DNA from 2 places in the Rhodococcus sp. H29-C3 genome. Region 2 is predicted to be linked to the other one. Evidence: predicted binding sites of a transcription regulator. Region 2 holds the regulator's gene; the other holds the start of a gene.
What was found. Region 2 encodes LexA, which represses DNA repair genes until DNA is damaged. Its sites were predicted from a motif close to CGAACANNTGTTCG; they were not measured.
Positions count from the first base shown of each region.

Region 1: the regulator LexA is predicted to act here: its motif matches at 2,886-2,899, upstream of cofD (2-phospho-L-lactate transferase).

Region 1 covers NZ_JASITC010000006.1:54,877-69,966, forward strand. The annotation lists gene QMK32_RS15435 (phosphomannomutase/phosphoglucomutase) at 1-817, opposite strand, end outside; gene QMK32_RS15440 (DUF3499 domain-containing protein) at 1,069-1,491, opposite strand; gene QMK32_RS15445 (metallopeptidase family protein) at 1,567-2,055, shown strand; gene QMK32_RS15450 (WhiB family transcriptional regulator) at 2,082-2,315, opposite strand; gene cofD (2-phospho-L-lactate transferase) at 3,179-4,147, shown strand; gene QMK32_RS15460 (coenzyme F420-0:L-glutamate ligase) at 4,144-5,499, shown strand; gene QMK32_RS15465 (NUDIX hydrolase) at 5,501-6,049, shown strand; gene manB (mannose-1-phosphate guanylyltransferase) at 6,055-7,140, opposite strand; gene QMK32_RS15475 (glycosyltransferase family 2 protein) at 7,130-8,026, opposite strand; gene rfbD (dTDP-4-dehydrorhamnose reductase) at 8,061-8,933, opposite strand; gene QMK32_RS15485 (LCP family protein) at 9,231-10,682, shown strand; gene QMK32_RS15490 (TIGR03089 family protein) at 10,703-11,410, shown strand; gene QMK32_RS15495 (hypothetical protein) at 11,407-11,787, opposite strand; gene purE (5-(carboxyamino)imidazole ribonucleotide mutase) at 11,802-12,311, opposite strand; gene QMK32_RS15505 (5-(carboxyamino)imidazole ribonucleotide synthase) at 12,308-13,576, opposite strand; gene QMK32_RS15510 (GtrA family protein) at 13,741-14,304, shown strand; gene QMK32_RS15515 (sensor histidine kinase) at 14,318-15,090, opposite strand, start outside.
Region 2 covers NZ_JASITC010000005.1:323,880-338,969, forward strand. The annotation lists gene QMK32_RS14545 (uracil-xanthine permease family protein) at 1-378, shown strand, start outside; gene QMK32_RS14550 (acyl-CoA dehydrogenase family protein) at 515-1,657, shown strand; gene lexA (transcriptional repressor LexA) at 1,741-2,439, opposite strand; gene QMK32_RS14560 (hypothetical protein) at 2,853-3,392, shown strand; gene nrdR (transcriptional regulator NrdR) at 3,568-4,035, shown strand; gene hrpA (ATP-dependent RNA helicase HrpA) at 4,082-7,987, opposite strand; gene QMK32_RS14575 (Pr6Pr family membrane protein) at 8,081-8,743, shown strand; gene QMK32_RS14580 (aminotransferase family protein) at 8,758-10,017, shown strand; gene QMK32_RS14585 (hypothetical protein) at 10,001-10,225, opposite strand; gene QMK32_RS25380 (allophanate hydrolase-related protein) at 10,357-10,524, opposite strand; gene arsB (ACR3 family arsenite efflux transporter) at 10,553-11,647, opposite strand; gene QMK32_RS14595 (ArsR/SmtB family transcription factor) at 11,644-12,033, opposite strand; gene QMK32_RS14600 (hypothetical protein) at 12,131-12,790, shown strand; gene ahpD (alkylhydroperoxidase, AhpD family) at 12,854-13,393, opposite strand; gene QMK32_RS14610 (peroxiredoxin) at 13,395-13,982, opposite strand; gene QMK32_RS14615 (hydrogen peroxide-inducible genes activator) at 14,188-15,090, shown strand, end outside.

The sequences.
Region 1 (15,090 bases), on a different contig from region 2:
GCTCGGCTACCAGCCCGGTCACGGCCGAAGGAGAGACGGGATTACCGAGTTCGTCGACGACGAAGCACCGATCCGCGTCGCCGTCGAATGCCAATCCGATATCGGCACCGGTTTCGCGCACGAACTTCTGCAAGTCGACGAGATTCTTCGGGTCGAGCGGGTTGGCCTCGTGATTGGGGAAGGTTCCGTCGAGCTCGAAATAGAGGGGGTAGATGGTGACCGGCAGCGAATCGAACACAGCAGGCACGGTATGCCCGCCCATCCCGTTTCCGGCGTCGACTGCGATCTTGACACCTGATATCTGAGACAGATCGGCGAGCTCACGCACGAAAGTGGCGTACTCGACCAGAACATCACGATCCGATGTGGTTCCAGGTGTCCCATCGTATTGCGGAACACCGTCGACCAGCTCTGCCTTGATCGTGCCGAGTCCGGTGTCCTGTCCTACCGGCTTGGCTCCCGCGCGGCACAGCTTGATGCCGTTGTACTCCGCAGGATTGTGGCTTGCGGTGAACATGGCACCAGGGCAATCCAGGACACCTGATGCGAAGTAGAGCTGATCGGTCGAGGCAAGACCTATGTGGACGACGTCGAGGCCCTGTGAGGTCACTCCGTCCGCGAATGCCCGTGACAACTCCGGTGACGATGCGCGCATGTCGTGTCCGACCACGACCTGGGAGACGGACTTCTCTCGGACCAATCGCGCGAACGATGCGCCGACGTCTCGCACGAAGTCTGCGTCGATCTGCTCGCCCACCAACCCTCGTACGTCATAGGCCTTGATGACTGCATTGACGGACTCGGCAGTTCGTGCCACGAACGACTCCTCGGAATTTCGGTGGGGTGAGCGGTAGAAGCGAGGCACTGTGGCCAAGCCCTTGCCCTTCGGACATCGTCTTCTCGAGTCGAATCTGTCACAACTCGATGCGAGGAGCGCGAGAAAACCGACCAGTTGTGACCGACCCCATGCGACCGGACGGAACGAAACAATCGCCGCGTACGACGACGGAACAGCGAACGGAACAAAAGGCCGAACAGCCGGGTAGAACGCGGGGATTCACCAACAAGTCAGGAAGTGGGATCCGGAAGCACCCGCAGGTGACCCCGTCGGCCGGTCCGTGCCGGCACAGACGTCCGACGATCTCCGACTACGTCAGCGCGGATGTCCCGTTCTCGAACTCGGTCCACCGACTCGGTATCCTCGCGTCGGACACGATCGCCGCGGCCTGCTTCGCGAACGGCTTCGGCCAGCGCCGTCAAGTCGTCCTCGTCGGGCGTCGTCGTGGTGAAGCCACCCTCGTAGCGAACCATTTCCCAGCCCTTGGGGGCAGTGGTGGTCACAGCGTGTACTTCACACAGGTCCCATGAGTGGGGTTCGGCGACGGTGGCAAGCGGTCCCACTACGGCAGTCGAGTCCGAGTAGACATACGTGAGCGTCGCGACGGCCGAACGACTACACCCGGGCCGGCAGCATCCACGCAGTGATCTCACGAGCAAGAGACTATCCCTCGGTTCAGACTGCACGCCGCCCGACACACCGCGAAGGGTCGGACGATAACCTTGGGCATGGCTCGAACTGGCTCCGGACGACAACCGACCTCCCGATCTGCGGACCGGCGCGGCCGCGGAGTTCGCGGCCCGGTGCTTCCCTCGAACGTCCCGGGGCACCGATCGCGAGCAGACAAATTCGACCGCGTGGTGCTGGAGGCATTTGCTCGCATCGACCACAAGTGGCACGAGCGGTTGGAGAGGCTGGACATCGCGGTCGACGAAGTACCCAAAATCAGGGCCATAGATCCCGAATCGGTCACGTGGCCTCCCGAAGTGGTAGCAGAGGGGCCCGTTCCGTTGTCCAGATTGGTACCGGCCGGCATCGACAAGCGCGGTGATTCGACACGCGCACGGATCGTATTGTTCAGGCGCCCGCTGGAGCGAAGAGCCAAGCACCCGGAGGATCTGGAGGATCTTCTCTACGAGGTACTTGTCGAACAGGTTGCGACCTACCTAGGGGTCGACCCCGACATCATCGACCCGGGTATGGAAGAGGAACGTTAGCCGAAGGATTCGGCACGAATTTCGATCTAGCCGATACCCCGCTTGAGCCGACGACGCTCCCGCTCCGACAGTCCTCCCCAGATTCCGAAACGCTCATCCTTGGCAAGCGCGTACTCGAGGCATTCGCCCTTGACATCGCAACCGAGGCAGATACGTTTTGCTTCCCGAGTCGATCCACCCTTCTCGGGAAAAAATGCCTCAGGATCGGTCTGCGCGCACAGCGCACGCTCTTGCCACTGATCTTCGATCTCCTCGAACATTCGATCGAATCCGGCGACTGCGCTCAGGAACGGCTTTTCCGGAACACGAACTGGCAGAGCCGTTCCCTCCCCCACCGAGTCGTCTTCATCCTCGAAATCCACGTCCGCGGAGACAAGCGCCACGGAATCGCGATCGGCACCGCAAGCGCTGGAAACCATTGAACCTGAATCGGAATCGGCCCGATCGTCGGAATCTACCGACCCCTGCACCACAGAATCGCGGCCGAGGTCCTCGTCCGCTGCAGCTACACCGACAGCGAATGCATCCGAGCGGCCGCTATCTACATGTGTCGCAAAAGTCTTGTCGTTCATACGGTTCCCGTAGTCGCCTCGTGCCGCGCGTACTCGGGAATCGGTCTGCGACGCGTCGCTGACTACGCTGAGGTGAGCCTGGGGTTCGTCCCGCTGTTCACGTGCCACGTACTGGTCGTACATCGCTTCCGCCTCCTCACCATTCGATAGCGCAGAAATTTCCGGTCGGTTCCGAACACCTTGCCCCGCGCCGATATTCGTAGCCATACCCCAACCATCGACTTCCAACACATGCTCCGGCATACTTGACGTCACATGGGAACGAGTGTTCGAATCAAGGGTCACTCCAAGCGAACTCGCCTGACGACCGGGTAATGACATAAATGTGATTAGACACGCCGAAGTAGGTTGCGGTCAAGCCGATACGGGATATTGCAATACCATCTCCAGGTCGGAATCAGCCCTCTCCCCGAATAATCGCCCGTCATCGGCGTGTCGCGCCCCGAAAAACGCACCGAAACCGGGAGTGAGTCCGGATTTCACCGTCCCAGCGCCGCCGAGATGGCGGGCGCCGACCGGTCGGTTCGACCGAGCGCCTAGGCTCTGAATCTGTGAAAGTGACTGTCTTGGTCGGTGGAGTCGGCGGAGCCCGGTTCCTTCAGGGCCTCAAAACACTGCTCGGGGACGACGACGAGATTACTGCGATCGTCAATGTCGGAGACGACGTGTGGATGCACGGTTTACGCATCTGCCCCGACCTCGACACATGTATGTACACCCTGGGCGACGGCATCGATACCGAGCGTGGTTGGGGACGCATCGCGGAGACTTGGCACGCGCGTGACGAACTCGCCGCGTACGGGGCCGACCCGGATTGGTTCGGGCTCGGCGACAGAGACATAGCCACACATCTCATCCGGAGTCGGATGCTCAGGACCGGATATCCACTCTCGGCGGTGACCGAAGCCTTGTGCAACCGATGGAAGCCAGGCGTGCGACTGCTACCGGTGACCGACGACCGGAGCGAGACACACGTCGTCGTCACCGACCCGGACGAAAAGGACGGGGACACTCAGCGAGCAATCCACTTTCAGGAGTGGTGGGTTCGCTACCGAGCACAGATTCCAACACACAGTTTCGCCAATATCGGTGCCGAACAAGCAACTCCGGCACCCGGGGTCCTCGATGCCCTCGCCGACGCCGACGCCGTGATCCTGGCTCCATCCAATCCGGTGGTGAGCGTCGGCGCGATCCTCGCTGTCCCCGGAATCCGCAGTGCACTACGTACGACGTCGGCCAAGGTTGTCGGTCTGTCGCCGGTAGTGGACGGAAAGCCGTTGCGCGGGATGGCAGACGAATGTCTGACCGTCATCGGTGTCGAGACGTCCGCCGAGGCCGTCGGCCGTCACTACGGCGCACGATCGGACACCGGAATCCTCGACGCATGGTTGATCCATTCGACCGATCAGGCCACCATTCCCGGCGTTGATGTACACAGCGTGCCGTTACTGATGACCGACCCCGAAACGACCGCTCTGATGGCCGCAGCGGCACTTCGTTCGGCTGGACTCGAGCTGTGACCGAGCCGATTCCGACCGACCATGCGCCTGGCGGCAGCATCGAGATCATCCCGGTGACCGGGTTACCGGAGTTTCGGCCGGGCGACGATGTTGCGTCCTCGATAGCCGCGTGCGCACCGTGGATCCGCAACGACGACATATTAGTGGTCACCAGCAAGATCGTGTCCAAGGCCGAAGGTCGACTGGTCGACGCACCACTGGATCCAGAAGAACGAGATGCCGCGCGAAGACTGCTGGTCGAGCAGGAAGCAGTTCGGATCGTTGCTCGCAAAGGTCGAACACTGATCACCGAGAATCGACTCGGCATAGTGCAGGCCGCCTCTGGAATCGATGGATCCAACGTCGATCGGGCCGAATTGGCACTGCTCCCGCGAGATCCGGATGCAAGCGCTGCCGCCATACGAGCGGCCCTGGCGTCATCGCTCGGTGTCGACGTCGGCGTCGTCATCACCGACACCATGGGGCGCGCGTGGCGAATCGGACAGATCGATGCCGCGATCGGCTCGGCCGGTCTCGCCGTGATCCATGGCTATGCCGGCGCCGAGGACGGCCAGGGTAACGAGTTGATCGTGACCGAAGTCGCTGTCGCCGACGAGATCGCTGCTGCAGGCGATCTGGTCAAGGGAAAGCTCGGCGCCGTTCCGGTTGCCGTCGTACGTGGCCTGAAGCCGATCGACAATGGCACCGGCGCAAGGGATTTGGTGCGCAGCGGAGAGGAAGACCTCTTCTGGCTCGGTACCAACGAGTCGATCGACAGGGGGCGGCGGGAGGCGCTTCTCGTTCGCCGCTCGGTTCGTTCCTTCACCGGTGAATCGGTGGATCCAGAGGAAATACGCGGCGCCGTCGGCGAAGCACTGACTGCTCCCGCACCGCACCACACCCATCCGGTTCGATTCGTGTGGGTTCGCACCCCGGCTCTACGCACCCAACTGTTGAACAAGATGAAAGAAAAGTGGAGTGAGGACCTCCGCTCGGACGGATACACCGACGAGCAGATAGAGCGCAGAACTTCACGAGGCGACATCTTGTTCGATGCGCCCGAAATCGTGATCCCCTTCTGCGTACCCGACGGCGCACACACGTATCCCGACGAGCGCCGAAACCGAGCCGAGGAAACCATGTTCACCGTTGCGGTCGGCGCCGCGGTGCAAGGCCTGCTCGTGGCGCTTGCAGTGCGAGGACTCGGTAGCTGTTGGATCGGCTCGACGATTTTCGCTGCTGACCTGGTGCGCAGCGAGTTGGGCGTGCCCACCGACTGGAGAGCCATGGGCGCCATCGCAATCGGTCATCCGGACAGCCCTGTCGATCTGCGGAAACCACACCCATTGGGTGACGAACTACTGGAGATGTGAGATGAGTTCGAGCACGCTCCGTCGTTCCGCCACTACTGTGCTGGAGCAGTGGCGGACGAGCCAGTGGCACGAAGATTCGCTCCGTCACACGATGCTCGCCTTCGTCGACAGCAATGCCGACGCCTGCATGCGAGCCAACGAAGCAGGGCACCTCACGGCATCTTCGCTGGTTCTCGACGCGGAGGGCCGCAATGTACTTCTCACCCTGCACCCGCGGGTGGGCCGTTGGATCCAGCTGGGCGGTCATTGCGAAGAATCCGACGACACGGTGGTCGACGCCGCGTTGCGGGAAGCTCGGGAAGAGTCCGGGATCGACAATCTCGACATCGACCCGGCTCTGCTGTCCGCGCACACACACCCGATCACATGCTCGCTCGGCAAGCCCACCCGGCACCTCGACCTGAGATTCTTGGTGCGCGCCCCCGTCGGGGCCCAGGCCGTCCGCAGTGCGGAATCCACGGACCTGCGCTGGTGGCCCGTCGACGCACTTCCCGACACCGCCGAGAAGGACACGATCACCCATCTCGTCGAGCTCGCGCTACTGCGCTAGCGACATCAGACGTCGGTGGAGAACCGGACTCCGCCGTCGGGCAACTTGACCCCCGGCCACACTCTGGCGCCGCGAAGCAGTTCACAGCGGGCACCGATGTCGGCTCCGTCGCCGATGATGGCGTCACGGATCAGTGCGCGCGGTCCGATGCGTACACCGAATCCCAGGATCGAACGCTCGACGACTGCACCCGCTTCGACGACCGCACCGTCGAACACGACCGCGCCGTCGAGACGGGCGCCTGCGCCGATCTCCGCGCCACGGCCGATGACGGTGCCACCGATCAGCAGCGCACCGGGAGCAACGCCCGCGCTGGGATGGACGAGGGATTCGCCTCGGGTGCCGTTCAACGCCGGCGATGGAGCGATGCCGCGCACGAGATCCGCCGAGCCCTGAACGAAGTCTTCCGGGGTTCCCATATCACGCCAATAGGCACTGTCCACATGGCCGAAGACCCGACGACCATCGGCGAGAAGGGAGGGAAACACTTCCCGCTCGACCGATACCGGCCGATCATGCGGAATGGTCTCGATGATCTCACGCTTGAATACGTAGCAACCAGCATTGATCTGGTCCGTCGGCGGATCCTGAGCCTTCTCCAGGAACGCTGTCACACGCCCGTCGGCATCAGTTGGAACACAGCCGAATGCACGAGGGTCACCGACGCGCACGAGATGCAGCGTCACATCCGCGTCGGTCCGCTCATGGGTGTCCAGGACGGCGGTCAAGTCGGTTCCGCCGAGGACGTCGCCGTTGAACACGACGACGTTGTCCGCCCGCAACCGCGGTAGAACGTTGCGAATACCGCCTCCGGTGCCCATGGGCTCCGTCTCGGTGACGTACTCGAGTTCGATACCGAGCGACGAACCGTCACCGAAGTACTCCTCGAAAACCTCGGCTTTGAACGATGTTCCCAACACCACGTGATCGATGCCTGCTGCCTTGATACGTGCGAGCAAATGTGTCAGAAATGGCAGCCCGGCAGTCGGCAGCATAGGCTTCGGAGCCGACAGCGTGAGTGGCCGCAAGCGAGTTCCTTTGCCGCCCACAAGAATTACGGCATCTGTGTTGGAGCGGGTTTCAGCTGACATGGTCGGCCTCTCTATTCTCGTCGATCTGTCGCTGTCGAAGTGCCGCAGCCACAACCACCTTCGAGCGCACCGCAAGGCCCGCTCGCAGAACCCATCGTATGGGAGCCTGCCACGGGTGGGGGTGCCGGTCTGCCTGAAACCTGTACGCACTGGTGTGATGCGCGGGCAGCATCAACTCTGGATGTCGGCCTGCCGCATGACCTTTGGTGTGGGTGATTTCCACGTCGGGCACGTAGACATTCAGCCATCCGGCGGTTCCGAGCCGATCTCCCAAGTCGACATCCTCCATATACATGAAGTAACGGGAATCGAACCCGTTGACGGAATCGAAAGCGGCACGACGAAGCAAAAGGCAAGATCCGGACAACCAGCCGACCGCGCGTTCGGCAACCGCCTCGTTGTCCTGCCGATAACGTTGCGTCCACGGATTGCCCGGCCAGATCTTGCCGAGGACAGCATGTCCGACACCTGAGGTGAGGTCCGGAACTGCGCGTGCAGACGGGTACCTGGTGCCGTCGGGCTCGCGGATGAGAGGCCCGAGCGCACCCGCACGAGGCCATCGCTCGGCCGCGGCAAGCAACCCGTCGAGAGATCCGGGATGCCACCGCACATCGGGATTGGCGACGACAACGAACTCGATGTCGTCGTCGAGTTCGGCTACCGCGCGGTTCACGGCCCCGCCGTAGCCGAGATTGGCGCCGGTTCGAAACAACCTCACGTGGGGGTAGCGCGCATCCGCGGCCTCGACGCTTCCGTCGGTCGACCCATTGTCGGCCATGATGACGAGCGGCACCTCCTCTGTCGCCGAAGAGAGGGAGGAGAGGAATTGATCCAGATACTTCCCGGGGGAATATGTCACCGTGACGACGGCCAGCTTGGAACTCACGCGGGCCAGACTAACCGGCGAAGCCGGTATTGCCTCACCTCGCGCCGGCACTAACCTCACCCAACGCGTCGGTGAGTGCTTCGCGCCACGGCCGTAGTGGGGTGAGGCCGGCAGCGGTCCAGGCATCAGCGGACAACACCGAGTACGACGGCCTGGGGGCCGGTCGCACGAACTCGGCACTCGAGCAGGCCAACACACGTTCCGGGTCTGCACCCGCACCGGCGAAAACAGCACGTGCCAATTCGAACCAGCTTGCGGTCCCAGCATTTGTCAGATTAAGTATCGCCTGCCCGCTCGGCGGCGAAGCAGCGAGTTCCAGTAATCCGGACGCGAGATCACGGGAATAGGTCGGAGATCCGATCTGATCGTTCACCACCGACACGGTCTCTCGCTCACGCTCGAGGCGCAGCATCGTCGAGACGAAGTCTGCCCCGGTTCCGGTGTAGACCCAGGCTGTACGCACGACCGTTGCCGACGGCAACACTCGTAGGACAGCCTGCTCACCGGCTAGCTTGGTTCTTCCGTAAGCGCTGCGCGGGGCCGTCGGGGATTGAGGTAGGTACGGAAAAGTCGCGGTGCCGTCGAACACATAGTCGGTCGAGACGTGCACGAGGCGCGCACCGACGCGCGCACAAGCAATCGCCAGGTTCTCGGGACCGTCTGCGTTTACCTTCAACGCCGTTGCTTCGTCCGATTCTGCAGCATCGACCGCGGTATAGGCGGCGCAGTTGATCACCACCATGCCCGGCTCGACGGCGTCGGCAACTGACCTCGCGTCGGTGATGTCCAGCTCTGCGCTGGTCACACCGAGCGTCGTTACGCTGCTCGCACCGTTGCTGTTGTTCGAAAGGTGCAGTATCTGCCGGCCGAGCTGTCCGCCCGCTCCGGTCACAAGGATTTTCGCCACAGTTGCAAAGTGTGGCACGCCGCCCGTGCTTGAGCGAGACGGTGACACTTCACAAGTAACCTGACTGGTCGGGGCGAGAAATGCGTAGAACAAGAGTGGAGAGGTCACCAGGTGCAACGAGAGTCTGACGGATCGCGAGGCGCGCGGCGGTCCTCGGCGCGCCGTCGCGACCCTGGGCAACGCCCTGCCCGGGGGCGCACTCGGGCGCCACACCGCAATGACCGCCTCAGCGAGGACGAGAGTGCCGGCGGCAAACCTGGAAACGGACTACCGGCCGACAGGCCAGGCATTCCTCGGATGCTGATCGCGGCCATGTCCGTTCTTGTGCTGGTCGTGACAGGTTTCGCATGGCGAAGCGTCGACGACCTTCGCTCGAACATCGCTACTGCAGGTGGCCTCGGTTTGGGTGGTGGATCCGACGGCGCAGTGGACATCCTCATGGTCGGCACCGACAGCCGCACCGATGCGCACGGCAACGCCCTGACGCAAAGCGAGCTCGATTCACTGCATGCCGGTGACGAGGTGGCATCGAACACGGACACGATCGTCCTTATTCGCGTACCCAACGACGGTTCTTCGGCAACCGCGATCTCGATACCCCGTGATGCGTACGTCGCGGTTCCGGGACTCGGAAAGTCCAAGATCAACGCGGCTTACGGCGCAACGAAGGAGAACAAGCGCCTCGAACTCGTCGAGCAGGGTGTGTCCGACACGGACGCGGACTCACAGTCGACCGAAGCCGGACGCGAGGCGCTCATCGAATCGGTGGCCGATCTGACGGGGGTCACCGTTGATCACTACGCCGAGGTGGGTCTACTCGGTTTCGTACTGCTGACCGATGCGGTCGGCGGCGTGAACGTGTGCCTCAACGCCCCGGTGGACGAGCCGCTGTCCGGAGCGAACTTCCCCGGCGGCGAGCAGACACTGTCCGGTGCCGACGCGTTGAGTTTCGTCCGGCAGCGACACGATCTTCCGCGTGGCGACCTCGACCGAATCGTGCGTCAGCAGGTATTCATGGCATCACTCGTGCGGAGTGTGCTGAGCGCGAAAACGTTGAGCAACCCGAGCAAGTTGAGTCAGCTCAGCTCCGCAGTCCAGCGTTCGGTTGTTCTTGATTCCGATTGGGACATACTCCAATTCGCGACCCGTTTGCAGGATCTCGCCGGCGGTAAGGTCAAGTTCGAGACGATCCCCGCCGTCGACATCAACGGTGTAACCGATTACGGCGAATCGATTGTCGAGGTCGATCCAGATGCGGTGAAGACCTACGTCGAGAGGCTTGTCGACGGGTCCGTCGACGACCAGGACTCTGCACCGGCGACCGACACTCCCACCGTCGACCCGTCTTCGGTCACGGTGGACGTCGCCAACGACAGCGGAATCGACGGACTCGCGAACGGTGTGGCAGCGTCGCTCGGATCGCTCGGATACACGAGCGGCTCGGTCGGAAACTACGAGGGAGCGTCGGTCTCCGCCACAACGATTCAGGCGGCAGATCCGGACAGTGATGCAGCGAGGTCGGTGGCAGCTGCTCTCGGCGGGCTCGAAGTGGCCTCCGACGACACACTGCCGCGCGACACCGTTCGGGTGGTACTGGCCTCCGACTACTCCGGCCCCGGGGCCGACGGCAGCACCGCATCACCGACAACCGCATCCCCAACTACCAACGGTACGGCCGCGAGCGGTGCAGGCGAATCACCTGCACCGCCGATCGACGCAGGCTCGGCGGGCCCTGCTTGCGTCAACTGAGCTCCGCTAGGGTTGCGCCTGTGGCCTCAACGTTGACGCAGGAACTGCTCGATCCGATACTCGCGACCGATCCCTCCGGTCCGCGGGTGACGTATTACGACGACGGGACGGGTGAACGGGTCGAGGTATCGACGATCACGCTCGCCAATTGGGCTGCAAAGACCGCCAACCTGTTGTGCGACGAGTTCGGACTCGCACCCGGTGCCAAGGTCAGTATCCTGCTTCCCGCTCACTGGCAGACCGTGGCCGTCCTGCTCGGTGCGTGGTGGGCAGGTGCCGAGGTCGTCCTTGTCGCGGACGACACGGCAGAGCTCGCACTCGTGCACGGTTCTCGAATCGACGAGGCCGGCGACATACCCGAAATACTCGCCCTGTCGCTCGATGCATTCGGCAAACCGGTTCCCGATCTTCCTATCGGAGTGACCGACTACGCCACCTCGGTACGCGTACACGGAGACCAATTTCGGCCGACCGGCGCGGGAGCTGCTCTCGACGGACGATCGATCGAGGAGGTGTTGGCGGAGGCACGTAGCCGAGCCCAGGCACATTCGTTGGACACTGGAGACCGCGTGCTCTCGTCGTTGCCATGGGGTACGACCGAGGAATTGATCGACGGACTACTGTCGGTTTTGGTTTCCGGCAGCTCGCTCGTGCAAGTGAACAACCCAGACGAGACGAAGACCGACCGTCGCAGCACTACCGAAAAGGTCACCAAGACGCTCGGTTAGGACCTGCCGACGTATCCACCGTCGTCGAGGCCTGCTTCGATCTCGAAGCGATTCCGCGCGCCCGGATTCCGTAGTTCCTCCACCAGATAGCGAACCGCGAACAGTGGCCCGTACCTCGCCCACTGGTCTGCGTGCACCGCCTCATGGCGCAGAACACTGCGCGAGATGTTGGCGCGGGTGAGGTAAGCGGCACCGATGGTCGTTCCGCCGCGACCGAAACCCGCACGCATTCCCCGACAGATGAAGAGCCGATACTCGTCGTCGAAGACGATCTCGGCCCGCCACAACGTCGCATAGACGAGCGCAAGGTAGGTGACGACGGCTACCGTGCGCCCCCGAGTACAGGTGTCCGGCCGCCGGATCGACCATGCGGACACCGGAGCGAAACGCACTACCCGAGGAGCTTGGCGCGCAGTGCCGCGTCCTTGTCGAGCACCATTGCCTCTAGGTCTTGTTGAAACTTCTCGATTCGCGACCGGAGCTCGGGGTCCGAGGCGCCCAGAATGCGAACCGCGAGGAGCCCTGCGTTGCGAGCACCACCGATCGACACCGTGGCAACCGGTATCCCGGCGGGCATCTGCACGATCGACAGCAGTGAATCCATACCGTCCAAGTACTTCAAGGGAACAGGTACACCGATGACCGGCAGCGGCGTCGCCGAAGCGACCATGCCTGGCAGATGAGCTGCTCCACCGGCTCCGGCGATGATCACGCTGAGCCCCCGCTCGGCCGCGCTCGTCGCGTAATCGAGCATGCGCTTGGGTGTGCGGTGCGCCGAGACGACACCGACCTCGAAGCGAATGCCGAATTCGGCCAATGCGTCCGCTGCGGCCTCCATCGTCGGCCAGTCGGAGTCGCTGCCCATGATGAGGCCGACCTGAGGCCCCAGTGGTTCGGTCATTGGTGCGGGTCCCATCCGTCGGTCCATTCTGCGTGCGACATCCAGTGTGCCGCGCGTTCGGCTTTCTCCCGGACAGCGGCTACGTACGCCTCGTCCGATGCTTGCCCGTTCGGTGATCCGAGTACGTTGACATGGCCGATCTTGCGGGCTTCGCGCTCGCCCTTGCCGTAGAGATGAACCTTGGCGTCCGGCATCCGCGCGAAGAGGTGATGAAGCCGTTCGTCCATCGTCATCGTCGGGGCCTCTGATGCTCCGAGAATATTGGCCATGACCGTGACCGGAGCCAACGGCGTCGTATCACCCAGTGGGTAGTCGAGTACCGCGCGAACATGCTGCTCGAACTGCGAAGTTCGGCATCCGTCCATGCTCCAATGCCCGGAGTTGTGCGGACGCATCGCGAGTTCGTTCACGAGGATGGCGCCGTCGATGGTCTCGAACAGCTCGACCGCCATGGCGCCGACGACTCCGAGCTCGGCAGCAAGCGCCAGAGCCATTCTTTCCGCGTCGATCGCCACATCGTCGTCGAGCGAGCCCGCCGGTGCGATGACCACCGCGCATTGCCCGTCGCGCTGCACCGTTTCGACTACGGGCCACGCCGCACCCTGTCCGAAAGGAGACCTCCCGACCATGACGGAGAGCTCGCGCCGCAGTTCGACCTTCTCCTCGACCATCAGTGCGACGCCGAGATCGAGCTGACGCGCCACGATGTCTTCTGCCTCGTCCGCATCCTTCGGCATCCACACACCACGTCCGTCGTATCCACCACGGATCGATTTGACTACCACCGGCCACCCGTGGGTGTCTCCGAAAGCTGTGACGTCTCCCACCCAGGTGACCTCGGCGAATTTCGGGATCGGGATCCCGAGCTCTTCCAGTTTCCGACGCATCTTCAGTTTGTCCTGCGCGTAGATCAGGGCCGACGGCGGTGGCTGTACGTTGACCCCTTCCGAAACGAGGACTTCGAGATGCTCGGTCGGGACTTGCTCGTGGTCGAACGTGACGACGTTGGATCCCGTAGCGACCGTGCGGAGGGCGTTCAGGTCGTCGTGGTGTCCGAGTACGACATCGGCGCTGACCTGCGCGGCCGGCTCATCGGAACCTGCGGAGAGGACTCGTAGGGTTTGGCCGAGCGCAATTGCGGCTTGATGCGTCATTCGCGCCAACTGGCCTCCGCCGATCATCGCCACTACCGGCATTCCGGTGGACGAGCTACGGGGGGTGGTGGGGCGCGGAGATAGACCTGTCACGGCTTCATATCGTGTCATGCGAGACAGATTCCACCGCAAGCAGACCCCCTCTGATGACGAATGAATTCGAGCGTCCTGTCCAATTCCTTCACTGCGAAGTCCCAATTACTTCACTGAGAAATCGCTGATGATCTGCGCGCCGGTTAGTCGATCAGGCACCTCGTTTCGTAGACTCCTTCGTTGTGCCCTCGATCGACAGTTTGATTCATCGCCTTCCCGGTCCACTACGGGTACTGGCGATTCGTCATACCGAGCTGATCAAATTTGCAATCGTCGGCGGGACCACGATGGTGTTCGACCTGGTGATTTTCTATTCGCTCAGTCTGACCATCCTCGAGCCCAAGCCTGTCGTCGCGAAGATCATCTCAGGCGTGATGGCCACCATTTTGAGCTACATCCTCAACCGTGAGTGGGCCTTCAAGAATCGTGGTGGCCGCGAGCGCCATCACGAGGCTTTGCTGTTCTTCACGATCAGCGGGATCGGTGTCGTTCTGGCGGCTGCCCCGCTGTGGGTGGCGAACAACTTGTTCGACATCCGCGAAGGGCACAACAGCCTGACGATGGTGTTGATTCTCGACTTCGTCCTGAACTACATCATCGGCAATCTTCTACAGATGGCATTCAGGTTCTGGGCGCTACGAAAGTTTGCGTTCCCCGACGAAAACGCGCGGGGCGCTGCGGCAGGCTCGACCGATTACGATCCGACGCCCGCAGAAGCTGCCGAGGAACAACTCGGCCACAGCTGACCTTTCTGCGCGCTCAGCGTGGCTCTCGAGCCCGTGGAGACGAGGTACCGGCTTCTTCACGTGACGCAGGCAGAAATACCGAGAACAAAGCAGGCTTGCGTCGCTGCAGTTCGAGCCTCCCACCGTCCGCCTCGACGAGTGCTCGGGCGAGAGCAAGACCCACGCCGGTCGATCCGGCGCCGGAGAACCCTCGATCGAATATGTGCGGAGCCAACTCGTTGCTGACGCCGCTGCCCTCGTCCGAAACCTCGATGCATACCAGTGGCTCGCGCCGTCGCTCGGCCGTGTCGAGCGCAGGAATCAGTCGCACTGCCACCGTGCACTTTCCGCCGCCGTGCGAGAGCGCGTTGTCCACCAAGACCGCCACAGCCTCGCGCAATCTCGAACCCGTCACCGACGCTTTGAGTCCCGGCCCACCCTCGAGCTCCAGTGTTCGGCCGGCATCCTCGAAGTTTCGTTGCCACTCCCCGACGACCCCGCTGAGCTCCGCGATGACAGCTACGTCCTCGGCACCTGCCGCCCCGTCGCTACGGGACGAGCGCACCAACTCGTCGATCGCCAGGGTCAACCGGTCCACCTGTGCCATTGCTTCATCTGCTTCGGCAACTACGTCGGGATCGGGATGCGTCGACAATTCGTCGAGCCGAAGTCGGACGGCCGTCAGCCGACTGCGCAGCTGGTGCGATACGTCGGCGACCAGCGCATGCTCGCGTTGCAGTCGGCCCGCGATCTCGACCGTCGCCGAATCGAGGACTTCCGAGACCCGATCGAGCTCGGCAATTCCGT
Region 2 (15,090 bases):
AACATCGGCGTGATGGCGGCGACCCGCGTGTATTCGACCGCGGCCTACTGGGTGGCCGCGGTGACGGCCGTCGTGCTCGCGTTCTCGCCGAAGTTCGGCGCGTTGGTGTTCACGGTCCCGGACGGAGTCATCGGTGGCGCGACACTGGTTCTGTACGGACTGATCGGCCTGCTGGGTGTGCGGATCTGGTCAGATAGCAAGGTCGATTTCACCGATCCCGTCAACCTCGTTGTCGTTGCTGCGGCCATCGTTGCCGGCATCGGCGATCTGACGCTGACGGTCGGGTCGGTGGAGCTCGGCGGTATCGCCTGGGGATCGGTCGGAATCTTGGTCGGCTATCCCGTGCTGCGCGCCCTTTCTCGCACACAGCGCCGATAGCAGCACTGGCTTCGGTCACCGATTCCGCGCGGCTCGGTCATCGACCGTGTTATCAATTCGGCCGTAGGCTCGAATGACGTCAGTTCACCGGCGGTGACCCATTGTGCCGTCGGTTGGCAATTCGAAGGAGACCGAAGTGGAACGCACGATATTCGATTCCGAGCACGACATGTTTCGCGAGTCGTACCGCAAGTTCCTCGACCAACACGTTGCGCCGAACCACGCCAAGTGGGAAGAGCAGAATCTCGTCGATCGTTGGGTGTGGGTAGAAGCTGGAAAGCAGGGATTCCTCGGCACCGACGTGCCGGAGGAGTACGGCGGTGGCGGTGTCAAGGACTTCCGCTACAACGCCATCGTCACCGAGGAAACTACCCGCGGCGGCTACAGCGGAATCGGATTCACGCTGCACAACGACGTCGTGGCGCCATACCTCATCAATTTGACGAACGAAGAACAGAAGCAGCGTTGGCTCCCCGGATTCAGTTCCGGTGAGTTGATCACCGCGATCGCGATGACCGAGCCCGGTACCGGTAGCGACCTGCAGGGAATCAAGACCAAGGCCGTTCGTGATGGAGACGAATGGGTCCTCAACGGGTCGAAGACGTTCATCACCAACGGAATCAATGCCGACCTCGTCATCGTCGTAGCCTGCACCGACCCCGACAAGGGTGCGCAGGGATTCAGCTTGCTCGTTGTCGAGCGCGACATGCCTGGTTTCGAACGTGGACGCAATCTCGACAAGATCGGGATGAAGGCGCAGGACACGGCTGAGCTCAGCTTCACCGACGTTCGCGTGCCGGCCGCGAACCTTCTCGGTGAGGAGGGGATGGGCTTCATCTACCTGATGCAGAACCTGCCTCAGGAACGACTGTCCATTGCGGTCGTCGCAGCAGCCGCCATGGAGTCGGCGCTCGAAATGACAATTCAGTACTGCCGTGATCGCAAGGCCTTCGGTAAGTCCATCGGCAAATTCCAGAACACACGATTCGTGCTGGCGGAGTTGGCAACCGAGATGACGGCCTCACGGATCATGGTCGACAAATTCATCGAACTGCTCAACGACGGCAAGCTGACGGTCCAGGAAGCCGCTATGGCCAAGTGGTGGACCACCGAGAATCAGGTGCGTCTCATCGACCGTTGCCTGCAACTGCACGGCGGATACGGATACATGAAGGAATACCCGATCGCCAAGGCATACATGGACTCTCGGGTGCAGACGATCTACGGCGGAACGACCGAGATCATGAAGGAAATCATCGGGCGAGGACTGAATCTGTAACACTCACCTTCCAACCGATACAGATGAAGGGCCGCAACCTTGAAACGAGAGGTTGCGGCCCTTCATCTGTACGAACTCGCTGATCAGAGCTTGCGCATGACCGTGACGACCTTGCCGAGGATGGCTGCGTCATTGCCCGGGATCGGCTCGAACAAAGGGTTGTGCGGCAACAGCCATACCTCACCCTTGGTGCGCTTGAACGTCTTCACCGTGGCTTCGCCATCGATCATGGCCGCAACGATGTCGCCGTTGTCGGCGACGCTCTGCTGTCGAACCACCACCCAGTCGCCATCGCAGATTGCTGCTTCGATCATGGACTCGCCGACTACTCTCAGCAGAAACAGGGAACCCTGGCCGACCAGTTCGCGGGGGAGTGGGAAAACGTCTTCGACTGCCTGCTCGGCAAGAATCGGACCGCCGGCAGCGATTCGTCCCAATACCGGAACGAACGTCGGGGTCGGCAGATGATCTTCCGCAGGCGCCGAGCCGTCGGCTACGGCTGCAGCGTGGTCTGCCTGTACCTCGTCGAGGCCGCGTACATCGACTGCGCGTGGGCGGTTCGGATCACGTCGGAGGAAGCCTTTGCGCTCCAGCGTTCGAAGTTGATGAGCGACCGACGACGTAGAGGTCAACCCGACCGCATCCCCGATCTCCCGGATACTCGGCGGGTAGCCACGCTCGGTCACCGATGCCCTGATGACCTCGAGAACCTTGCGCTGACGTTCGGTCAGACCCGCATTGATGTCGGTGCCCTCACCTTCGAACGCCTTCGCCGTCGGCACCGAGGTTGCCTTGGCAGTTGCGGTTGCCTTGGCAGTTCCGGCAATCTTGGCGACCGGCGCGTCGGTCTTTCCGCCGGTCGCACTTCCGCGTGACTTCGCGCTCGGTGCCGTAGCCTTCGTCTTCCCGGGTGCCTTCCCGCCTGCCTTGCCTGTGGACTTCGGTGACCCTGACGAGGTCTCTTCTTTCATTCGTTCATCCTCCTGCATCGCCTTCCCCTGCCGGGCCTTCTCGAGTGCTCGAGTGGCCCGAACGCGTGGTGTGGATGTGACGTGTGGTTTCTGACACGAATCTAGCCCGAAATCCCTGTTCGATCAAACATCTGTTCGATCCGTGTCGTAACTTCTGCTGACATTGTCCGAGTTGCGTGATAGAACTTCGAACAAGCGTTCATCGAACGCCTGATCGAACAAAGATGAATATCGCGGCACCCGCGGGCATCGTCACGGTCGATCTGTACACCGCAGTGGAGGTTCCGATGAGCATCACGACAGAGCGCCCAAGAGCTCTCACCAGTCTCGCAGCAGCAGGTCGTAGCGCAGACGGTCGTAGTGCAGACGGTCGCAGTGCAGACGGTCGCGACACCCTCGATCGCACAGCACGCTCGGCGTCGTCTGTCCGTACTTCTCGGCCGCGCACGTCATGCGCGTCACTCGAGCGTCGGCACTATCTTCACACCGCCGCGCCACAGAGTGGCGGGAACCGGTTCGTCGATCAGAGCTCCGCCGATCGACGCTTCGACGACGAGACGTCAGGTCAGACGATTTCATGGACCGCGACGATCGCGGGGGTGCTGCTCACTGTCATTGTTCTTCTGGGCTTGGTTGGGCTGGCCAATCTACGCGCCGGACATCTCGACAGCGGCTCAGCGGGGGATGTTGCGGTCGTGGAGCAAGGTGGTTTCTTCGGTACTACCGTGCAGGACCTCACCACGGCCACCGACTCAGGCCAGTGATGCAGCAGTGCCTCCTTCCACAGACCCACCACCTCGAAGGTCGGTGCCCGAAGCACTCCTCGGGGATCGAGCCAGGTACGCGGCACTGGGTCCGGTAGCAGTCCGAGTATCCTCGGTTCCTGCACCTCTTGCGCTACCTACGAGATGGTGTGACGGCTACGACGGAGGCTCTTACATGCATTGCCCGTTCTGCAAGCACCCTGACTCCCGCGTGGTGGACTCTCGCGAGGCCGACGAAGGTCAGGCGATCCGTCGTCGTCGATCATGCCCGGAGTGCGGACGCCGCTTCACCACAGTGGAAACCGCTGTCCTGGCTGTAGTGAAGCGCAGCGGAGTCACCGAGCCCTTCAGTCGCGAGAAAGTGGTGCGAGGTGTCCGTCGCGCCTGCCAGGGCCGAGATGTCGACAACGACGCCCTGAATCTGTTGGCTCAGCAGGTCGAGGATGCAGTTCGGGCATCCGGATCGGCCGAGATCCCGAGCAACGAGGTCGGACTGGCCATTCTCGGTCCGCTTCGCGATCTCGACGAGGTTGCGTACCTTCGGTTCGCGTCGGTATACAAGTCTTTCAGCTCGGCCGAGGACTTCGAGAAAGAAATTCAGGACCTTCGCGAGCAACGACAGTCAGCTGCCACTGTCGACTGACGACCGCGTGCGCTGGACGGGCGTGAATGTGGTCGACGCGAGGCCGTCACTGTTGGCTGATGGCCTGGATTGCTTTTGTGATCCTTTTTTCCGATATCGGGTACGCCGTACGAATTCCTTGTGCGAAAAGTTGGATTCGCAACTCCTCGATCATCCAGAAGATCTCCTGCACTGGTTTGCTCTGGTGTCTGGCTTCCGGAAGCGACTTCAGCAGTCGGTCGTATGCCTCGTAGACTCGATCGAGTACGTTCAGACCAGTTTCGTCCCGGTTCGCGCTGCTGGGTAGTGAGCCGAGTCGCCGAGTGGCGGCGGTGAGGTACCGGGGGATTTCCGTGAGCCTGGCAGAGCCGAATTCGAATACGAAGCCATCGAATACCAGACCGGCTAGTTGTTCGCGGACGTCATCGGCGGCGTCGCCGTTGGCTCGCTCGAGTGCAGCTCGAAGCTCCATGGCTGCAGTCAGAATCGGTCGAATCAGTGCGAGTACCCGAGACGTGCGTTCGGTTACCTCGGCATTCACCGACTTGACCAGTGCTTCGAATTCTTCCGGCGAGCGTACGGGACCGCCGTGAGCACTCATCGACTCGTCGATTGCTGTCGTGCGGCAGTCCTCGAGCAGTGCTTCGATGTTGCCGTACGGATTCTGTCCGAGTGCGATTCTTTCCTTGGTCGGAATTCCAGCGATGAGTGCCTTGGTGCCGCGCGGCGCGCGATCGCTCAACAGAGTTCTGGTTCCGTTACGCATTGCGGTTCGTTGCTGGGCCGGCGTGCTCAGTACGCGGACCGCGACGCCGCCGTTTTCCGGAACGAGTGCGGGATATCCGGTGACTCGTTGGCCGCCGACGGAACGTGAGACTGTCTGCTCGAGAGTCCCCAGAGTGGACGACGTCCACGCCAGTGTGGCCGCCCGCTCGGCTTGGCCGACCGCACTGGCGACTTCGCGGTTCACTCGCGGAGACAGGGTCTGTCGGAGGGCGGTCAGGTCCTTGTTCGATCCGAGTACCTCTCCGTTGGTATCTACCGCGACGAAGGTCATCCGGAGATGGTCGGGGAGCTCTGAAACCTGAAAGTCTGCCGGATCGATCCGGCATGAACCCAACCGTGAGAGTTCACGAGCCAGCGCGGTGAGAACGGGTTCCGATCTCGGCTTCATCGCCCTCAGTGCGGCGACGGCAAAATCGGGAGCGGGCACCACGTTGCGTCGTAAAGTCTTGGGCAGCAGTTTGATCAGTGTGCTGACAAGTTCTGCTCGCATGCCCGGGACCAGCCAGTCGAATCCGACCGGTTGAACCTGCGCGAGCAGGGCGATCGGGATGCGGGCGCTGACTCCGTCGGCGGCGGAACCGGGCTCGAACTGATAGGTCAGCGGAAACTGGACCTCGCCCTGGCGCCACGCATCGGGATACTCCCCACCGAGTACGGATGCAGCATCCGGATTGACGACGGTCGATGCCGTGAAGTCGAGTAGATCCGGCGTCGTGCGTCGCGTCTTCTTCCACCACGTGTCGAAGTGGCGAGCGGAAACGGCTTCCGCCCCGATTCTGGCGTCGTAGAACTCGAAGAGTGCATCGTCGTCGACAACGATGTCGCGACGGCGGGCCCGATTCTCGAGTTCGCCGACGTCGTCGAGCAGTGCGCGGTTCTTGTGAAAGAACGGATGCTGCGTCGTCCATTCGCCTTGTACCAGTGCATGTCTGATGAACAGCTCGCGTGACGCTTCTGCATCGATGCTGTGGTACCCGACCGGTCGGCCGGTCACGAGGGGAAGTCCGTACAGGGTAACGCGTTCGTACGCCATGGCAGATTGGCGTTTCGTGGACCAATGTGGCTCGGAGTACGTTCGTTTCACTAGATGTGGGGCGAGTCGTTCGGCCCATTCGGGTTCGATTCGGGCCGCCATCCGGCCCCATAGACGTCCGGTCTCGACCAGTTCCGCCGCCATCACCCAGCGTGGAGGCTTTTTGAACAGCCCGGACCCGGGGAATATCGCAAAGTGGGTTCCGCGGGCACCGAGGAATTCGCGTTTGTCACCTTCTTTGACTCCGATGTGCGAAAGGAGGCCGGCCAGGAGCGCCTGATGCAACGAATCGTGCGAGCTCGGCGCGTCGGGCACAGTCCAGCCGAGACCTCTGGTGATCTGACGTAGTTGACCGTGCAGATCCTGCCATTCGCGCACACGGAGATAGTGCAGGAATTCGTTTCGACACATTCTTCGAAACTGATTCGAGGACAGGTCGTTTCGTTGGTCGCGAAGGTATTCCCATAGTGCTGTGTACGACAGGAAGTCCGAGTTCGGAGCCGTGAATCTCGCGTGCTGCTCATCGGCTGCTTGCTGGTGTTCGGCTGGACGTTCGCGAACGTCCTGGATGGACATCGCAGAAACAACGACGAGAGCGTCGGCGAGCGCGCCCGTCTTGTTCGCTTCCACGAGCATGCGGGCCATGCGCGGATCGACTGGAAGCTGAGCCAGTTCGCGCCCGATCGGTGTGAGCTCGGACTCGCCGGTGTTCGAGGACGGCTTCAACGCCCCCAACTCTTCGAGCAAACCGATTCCGTCGCGAATGCTACGCGGATCGGGCGGCTCGACAAAGGGGAATGCATCGATCTTGCCCAGGCCAAGGGAGGTCATTTGCAGGATTACCGAAGCGAGGTTGGTGCGGAGGATCTCCGGTTCGGTGAACGGTGGCCGTGCATCGAAGTCGTCTTCGGAGTACAGACGGATGCAGATTCCGTCGGCCACACGGCCACACCTACCTGCCCGCTGACGGGCCGATGCCTGCGAAATCGGCTCGATAGGGAGTCGCTGGACCTTGGTGCGCAACGAGTAGCGCGAGATTCGCGCGGTACCGGGGTCGACGACGTATCTGATCCCGGGAACCGTCAGTGACGTCTCGGCGACGTTGGTCGAGAGAACGACGCGGCGGCCGGTGTGCGAGGAGAATACTCGGTGCTGCTCATCGGCGGACAAGCGCGCGTAAAGGGGTACGACCTCGGTGTTGGGTAGTTGCCTATCGCGCAACGCATCGGCCGTATCGCGGATTTCGCGTTCCCCGGAGAGGAAGACGAGAATGTCGCCTTCACCTTCGGCCATGAGTTCGTCTACGGCATCGCATGCCGCGTCGACGGGATCTCGGTCGACTATGGTCTCGCCTGCGTCGACCGTCAGGGGCCGATAGCGCATCTCCACGGGGAACGTGCGGCCGGACACTTCGATGATTGGGGCCGGTACACCGTCCCGGGCGAAGTGCTGGGCGAATCGTTCCGGATCGATCGTTGCGGAGGTGATGATCACCTTCAAATCGGGCCGGCGGGGGAGTAGCTGAGCCAGATAGCCGAGGATGAAGTCGATATTCAGGCTTCGTTCGTGAGCCTCGTCGATGATGAGTGTGTCGTACTGCCGAAGCATCCGGTCCCGTTGAATCTCGGCCAAGAGAATTCCATCGGTCATCAGCTTGACCAGTGTCGAGTCCGAGGATTGGTCGGTGAATCTGACCTTGTAACCGATTGATTGTCCGAGAGTCTCGCCTACCTCCTCGGCGATGCGCTCGGCAACTGTTCTGGCAGCGAGTCGACGGGGTTGGGTGTGGCCGATGGATCCTCGAATCCCACGGCCCAGTTCGAGACAGATCTTGGGAATCTGTGTCGTTTTTCCCGATCCGGTTTCGCCGGCGACGATCACGACCTGATGTTGCTCGATGGCGGCGGCGATGTCGTCCTTGCGGCGGCTGACCGGAAGCGCCTCGGGGTACTCGATCGTCGGGAGCGCGGCCCGCCGGTTGGCGGTCAGAGTCTCGGCGCGAGCGATCTCGGGTTCGATCGCTGCCAGGGCATCGTCGGTGCGGGCACGTTCGAGCTTGCGGCGGAGGCGGTGGGCGTCGCGCACGGAGACCGACGAAAGTCGGGTGGTCAGGGTGCGTCTGAGACTCGAAGACGGGGATGTTGATGTGGACATGCTGCCCACCAGGGTATCTGCCCGGTGGCGCGAGAGCAGGACTGCCCGACGCAAACGTGGGGAAATCACTTCTTGGCCGTGCCAAGATCGACTATGACGACCTCGCGGCAAGCGCCCGCTGTACTCGGTACACCCGTGCCCGTGAGGGCATTGCGACTTCTGTTTGCTGCGCTCACGTTCGCCGCGCTCTCGTGGATCGTCGCACAGGGCCTGGACAGTAGCTCGTTCTCGCTCTCCAACTACTTCAGCTACTTCACCGTGCTCAGCAATGTTCTGACTGTCCTCGTGCTTACCGTGGGCGGGGTGGCGGACCTGCAGGGGGAGCGCTGGCAGTTGTTCCGCGGGGGTGTGACGGTGTACATGGTGATCACCGGGATCATCTACGCCGTTCTTCTCGCCGGGATCGACGTCGGCGTCGCTGATCCGTGGACCAACAATGTGGTTCATCGAATCATGCCGGTGGTGATTCTGATCGACTGGATCGTGGTGCCGCCGCGTCGGAAGATTACCGAGACACAGTCGCTGATCTGGCTTGTCTTTCCTTTCGTATACGGGATCTACAGTCTGATCCGCGGTCCGATCGTCGACTGGTATCCGTATCCGTTCCTCGATCCGCGCAGCCAGGGATACGTTGCGTTGGTGATCGGTCTGCTCGTACTCACCGTCGCATTCGTCTTGATGGCACTTGCGGTGAACGCAGTCGGCCGGCTCGGCAGCCGATGGCGGTACGGGGCTCAATCGGACGCAGCTCGTTGACTAAGCTCGGAGCCATGTCTTCTGTGGCTGATACTTCCCCTGAGTCCACCTCCTCCGCCCTATGGCACGGTTTCGCCGATATGGGTGCAGTGACCAGAACAGGCCCCTTCGTCGTCTCACGTGGCGAGGGAGCTCACATCTGGGACCGAGACGGCAACAAGTATCTCGATGCAACTGCCGGGCTGTGGTTCACGAACGTCGGTCACGGCCGGACCGAGATCGCCGACGCCGTCGCCGCCCAGCTCGGATCGCTGGCGCACTACTCCAACTTCGGTGATTTCGTCCCGGAGACGACGCTGGCACTTGCGGAGCGGCTCGGGAAGATCGCGCCCGTCGCGGGTAGCAAGGTGTTCTTCACCTCGGGTGGTTCCGACTCGATCGACACAGCGGCGAAATTGGCCAGGCGTTACTGGCACGAGGTGGGCAAGCCTGGGAAGACGCTTATCGTCGGACGTGAAAAGGCTTACCACGGAATGCATGTCGCCGGTACTGCACTGGCTGGTATAGCCGTGAATCGGGAGAACTACGGCGAGCTGATGCCGGATGCGCGCACAGTCGCTTGGGACGATGCGAAGAGCTTGCTGGCCCTCATCGAGGAAGTCGGTGCCGACAAGATCGCAGCGTTCTTCTGCGAACCCATCATCGGTGCTGGTGGGGTCTACCTGCCACCGAAGGGGTACTTGCAGGAGGTGCGGCAAATCTGTCGTGACAACGACGTACTGTTCGTCGCGGACGAGGTAGTGACCGGCTTCGGGCGGATCGGCGGTTCCTGGTTCGCCTCGACTCGTTTCGACCTGCAGCCCGACCTGATGACCACGGCAAAGGGACTCACCTCGGGCTACGTCCCGATGGGGGCGGTATTCGTCGCTCCACACATCGCCGAGCCGTTCTTCTCAGGTGGCGTCTGGTGGCGCCACGGATATACCTACGGTGGGCACGCCGGTGCCGCGGCAGCAGCGATGGCAACACTGGACATCATGGAGCGCGAAAACCTGCTGCAGGAGTCCGCTCGCCTCGAGACGTCGCTGCATACCTATCTGGCGCCACTCGCCGAACACCCTCGCGTGCAGGAGGTTCGCAGCGGACTCGGTGCAGTAGCAGCAGTGCAGTTGGTCGATCCGGCCGAAGCGCTCCCCTTCGTCGCGACGCTCCGCAAACACGGGGTCTCCGGGCGCGCTGCAGGGCAGGGTGCGATGCAGATCTCGCCGTCGTTCGTGATGACCGACAACGAGGTAGAAGAGCTCGCCGGTCGAATCCTCAGCGCGCTCGGCTGAACCGGTCCTTCAGGCGCTGCACCCCGGTTCGCTTGGGTGCAGCGTTGAGCACCGGGGTTTCAGCTGCCTCGGCAAACCGCTTGTGCAATTGATCGCGGACCTCATCGGGGGCATACGCCTGCCGCTTGCGTTCCGACTTCACGACGAGGGCGCCTGTCGCGGCAACACCGACGACGCCTGCCATCCCGAGGATCTTCCACAGCTTCATCACTTCACCGTACTGTGATCGCGGACGGTGGAGCGATCGCGGAGTTCGGCGACGAGGTCTTCGACGTTTAGAGCGCGCACCCTTTTTCCAAAGCTGCACGCTTGATTCGCCTCCGAGCGTGGCCGTTCGGTTTACAAAAAGGGTGCGCGGTCCGCAGAGTCACTGTTTACCGAAGCCACGTACGCCCGCCAACCACCGAACTCGGCGGTGTCTATGCCTGCTTCGCCCGCTTCGTGTGCGTAGCAGAAGCCAGTGACATCGCGCCCGTCTGACAGCTCGATCGACGTCAGACCCCGCAGGCGAACAACACGCTGGGGATGCTGGACATCACAACTCCTTGGTCGCGGTCGGCGAGGCCGAAATGAAGCGTTTACGTAGTGAGAGTGAGACGTAGACGAGCCCGACGAGGACTGGGACTTCGATGAGCGGGCCGACGACCCCGGCCAATGCCTGCCCGGATGTTGCGCCGTAGGTGGCGATCGCGACGGCGATGGCGAGTTCGAAGTTGTTGCCTGCCGCGGTGAAGGCGAGCGTGGTGGTGCGTGCGTAGCCCAGGCCCATCGCGGCCCCGAGGGCGTAACCGCCGCCCCACATCACCGCGAAGTAGACCAACAGTGGAAGGGCGATACGAACGACGTCCATCGGTTGGGAAGTGATCCGATCACCCTGCAGCGCAAAGAGAATGACGATGGTGAACAGCAGGCCGTAGAGAGCCCACGGCCCGATCTTCGGGATGAAGTTCGACTCGTACCATTCCCTGCCCTTGGTGCGTTCGCCCAAGTAGCGAGAAGCAAACCCCGCTATCAGCGGTATGCCGAGGAAGATCAGTACCGACTTCGCTATCTGCCAGGGGGAAGCCTCGATGGTGGTCTGCTCCAGGCCGAGCCAGCCCGGTAGGACGGAAAGATAGAACCATCCGAGGACGGCGAACATGAATACCTGGAAGACCGAGTTGATGGCAACCAGGACGGCGGCGGCTTCGCGGTCGCCGCATGCGAGGTCGTTCCAAATGATGACCATCGCGATGCAGCGGGCGAGACCGACGATGATCAGGCCGGTGCGGTACTCGGGCAGGTCGGGGAGGAAGAGCCAAGCGAGAGCAAACATCAGTGCCGGGCCGAGGACCCAGTTGAGTACCAACGATCCGGCCAGCAGGCGCTTGTCACCGGTGACGGTTTCCAGTCGGTCGTACCGGACCTTCGCCAGGACCGGATACATCATGATCAGCAGACCGACAGCGATAGGTAGTGAGACGCCGTCGATCGAGATGGTCGACAGGGCGTTGTTCAGGCCCGGAATCAACCGACCCAACGCCAAGCCGATGACCATCGCGACGCCGATCCATACCGGCAGGAACCGGTCGAGAGTGGAGAGCTTGCCGACGACGGCCGGGTGATCGGAGGTGTTCGCCTGGCTACTCATACGGTCACCAGCGCAACATCGTCGGTGGTCGGGTCGGCGGCGGCCAAGACCGACGACAATTGTTGCAGCGCAGCAGGTATAACCCAGTAGTAGACCCAGGTTCCACGGCGTTCGCAGTCGAGCAAACCAGCTTCACGCAACACTTTGAGATGATGGGAGATCGTCGGCTGAGATATGTCGAACGAATCAGAGATGTCGCACACGCACGCTTCACCACCGGCGTGACTTGCGACCAGGCTCAGAAGTCGAAGCCGGGCCGGATCGCCGAGCGCTTTGAACATTCGCGCGAGATCCCCTGCCCAGTCGGCGGACAATGGCTCGGCAATCAGCGGCGAGCAGCACACGCCGCTGCTGAGGTCGTCGACGAGGAGGGGTTGATTCGACACATGTCTATATTGATTAATTTCGAATCAAACGTCAAACGACTCCACTGAATACCTGGTGGGGGAGTTCGCGGTTTCGAGACGATCTAGGCTGAGCGACATGACTGCGTCGCGGATCGATTTGAACACAGCGGTTGATGCGACTCGGACCGGAGACATCTGGATCTTCCGCGGTCATTCTGCCACTGATCGTGCGATACAGACGTTGACCAACAGTCCGGTCAACCACGTCGGCATGGCAGTCGTGGTCGACGACCTTCCTCCGCTCATGTGGCACGCCGAGTTGGGTAAATCGCTGCAGGACATGTGGACCGGGAACTTTCAGCGCGGCGTGCAGCTGCATGATCTCCATGCGGCAGTGATGCAGTGGTCGAACAAGTACGGGCAGCGTTGCTGGCTCAGACAACTCGACAATGCCGTCACTCGAGAGCAGGAAGATGCATTGCTGCGCACCATAGCTCGAATGGACGGAACGGCGTTCCCGACTACTGCGAAACTTGCGGGTCGATGGTTCAAGGGGCGCGTGCCGAGCTTCCGTAAGAGTGAGCACCATGCCGCCGCTCTGGAAACAGCGTATTGCGCAGAAGTAGTCGCAATGACGTACGAGTCGATGGGTCTGCTGAACGGCAACAAGAAGGCGAATTGGTTCGATCCCGGAAAATTCTGGAGCGGTGACCGGTTACCCCTCGCTGAGGGCGTCCACCTCGGCGACGAGATCGCTGTCGATGTACCCGAGATCCGGCCGACCATCACCGAGTGAACTGAAGGAAAAAAGAGGCCCGCACACGAGTGTGCGGGCCTCTTTCGCTGTGTATTTCGTCTATCAGACGGTTGCACCGTCGAGCGTGCGGCTGGCCTCGATGGCCTGGCCGACGCCTGCGACGATCGAAGCTGCGCGGATCGACTCGAAGATGACCTCACGGTCGACGCCCTCGTCGCGAAGGGTCTTCTCGTGTGCCTCGACGCAGTGGTTGCATCCGTTGACTGCCGAGACTGCCAGCGAAAACAGTTCGAAATCGGTCTTGTCGACGCCAGGATTGCCGATGATGTTCATCCGCAGACCTGCGCGGAGGTCGTCGTACTTGCCGTCGAGGTAGCCCTTGGTGCGGTAGAAGACGTTGTTCATCCCCATGATGGATGCTGCACCCAGAGCGGCGTTGTAGGCATCGGCGGACAGTGTGTCCGCAGCCTCCTCAGCGATCTCTTTCAGCGTCGTCGCAGACTTCGTGGCCGCAGCAGTAGCGAGAAGTGTCCCCCATAGCTGCTGCTCACTCAGAACCGTCGATCGCGCAATGGAACTCAGGTTGAGCTTGAGATCCTTGGCGTACTCGGGAAGGGCCTTCTTCAAATTCTCCACGCTCATGTCAGACGCTCGCCGTCAGCAGCTCGCCTGCGTCGATGGTGGGGTCGCCCTTCTTCCAGTTGCATGCGCACAGCTCGTCGGACTGCAGTGCGTCGAGAACACGCAGAACCTCGTCGACGTTGCGGCCGACGGAACCTGCGGTGACGGAGACGAACTGAATCTCGTTGTTCGGATCGACGATGAACGTCGCGCGGTCTGCGACGCCGTCGGAGTTGAGAACACCTGCAGCGGTTGCGAGCTCACGCTTGAGGTCGGAAAGGATGGGGAAGGGAAGGGTCTTCAGGTCCTCGTGCTGTGCACGCCACTGGAAGTGCACGAACTCGTTGTCGACGGACGCTCCGAGTACCTGGGCGTCGCGGTCGGCGAACTCTTCGTTCAGCTTTCCGAATGCGGCGATCTCGGTCGGGCACACGAAGGTGAAGTCTTTCGGCCAGAAGAAGACGATGCGCCACTTGCCTGCATAGTCATCGCTGGTGACGGTGGTGAAGTAGTCGTCGGGCTGCTGGGCGTTGACCTTCGACAGGTCTCCGCCGATAACGCCGGTGAGGTTGTATGCGGGGAACTGATCGCCAATTGTCAACAGGGCCATATGGTCCTCCTCTGTAGTGGTGCGCATGCGTCGCGCTCGTGGTGCGCGTCGGATTCGTACATGCACGGTGTCGCGAATGGGCGGAGTCGTGTGTGGAGCACCGCCGCGTGTTGTCGGTGCTTCCTACGGTCGATCTCCGACATGTACGAGTGTGCCAAAAAATACTCGAAAGGTAAAGGTGATTAGTAGCACTAGACTGATAGGCATGACTGATAGAAGTTATCAACCGACGCTCTCACAGCTGCGTGCTTTCGTCGCCGTTGCCGAGCAACGTCACTTCGGAAGTGCCGCGGCGCGACTGCACATCAGTCAGCCGACACTCTCGCAGGCCCTCGCCTCGCTGGAACAGGGACTGGGCGTCCAGCTCGTCGAACGAAGTACCAGGCGAGTTCTGATGACCACTGCCGGCACACATCTGCTCGAGCATGCACGGGCAACCCTCGATGCGGCCGCCGGATTCGTATCCGAAGCATCCGGGATGGGAGGCCGACTGGCGGGCCCACTTCGACTCGGACTGATCCCCACGGTTGCGCCGTACGTTCTGCCTGCCCTGCTCCCGGCGATGCGAGCCGAATTCCCGGACGTGAACGCGCACATCGTGGAGGATCAGACAGATCGACTGTTGGCCTCGCTACGGTCGGGTGCGATCGACGCGGCCGTGGTCGCGCTGCCGACCGAAGAATCCGGCATCATCGAAATACCCTTGTACGAAGAAGATTTCGTGCTTGTCGTCCCCGTAGGTCATGAACTCGACGGACGCCGTGATCTGACCCTGTCCGTACTCGTCGACCTGCCGATATTGTTGCTGGACGACGGCCACTGTCTGCGAGATCAAACCCTGGACCTTTGCCGGTCGGTCGACGCGGTTCCTGCAGCCGGAGACACGAGAGCAACCTCGCTTGCCACGGTAGTTCAGTGTGTCGCAGGCGGTCTCGGCGTCACACTCGTCCCGAGATCGGCTGTTGCCGTGGAGATGGGCAAGGGTGCGCTGGGGCGGGCCGAGTTCGCGGACCCGAAACCCGGTCGGCGAATGGGCCTGGTCCACCGTGCGTCGAGCGGCCGCGCCGAAGAGTATCGGGCACTGAGTGCACTGGTCTCGCGAATCGGA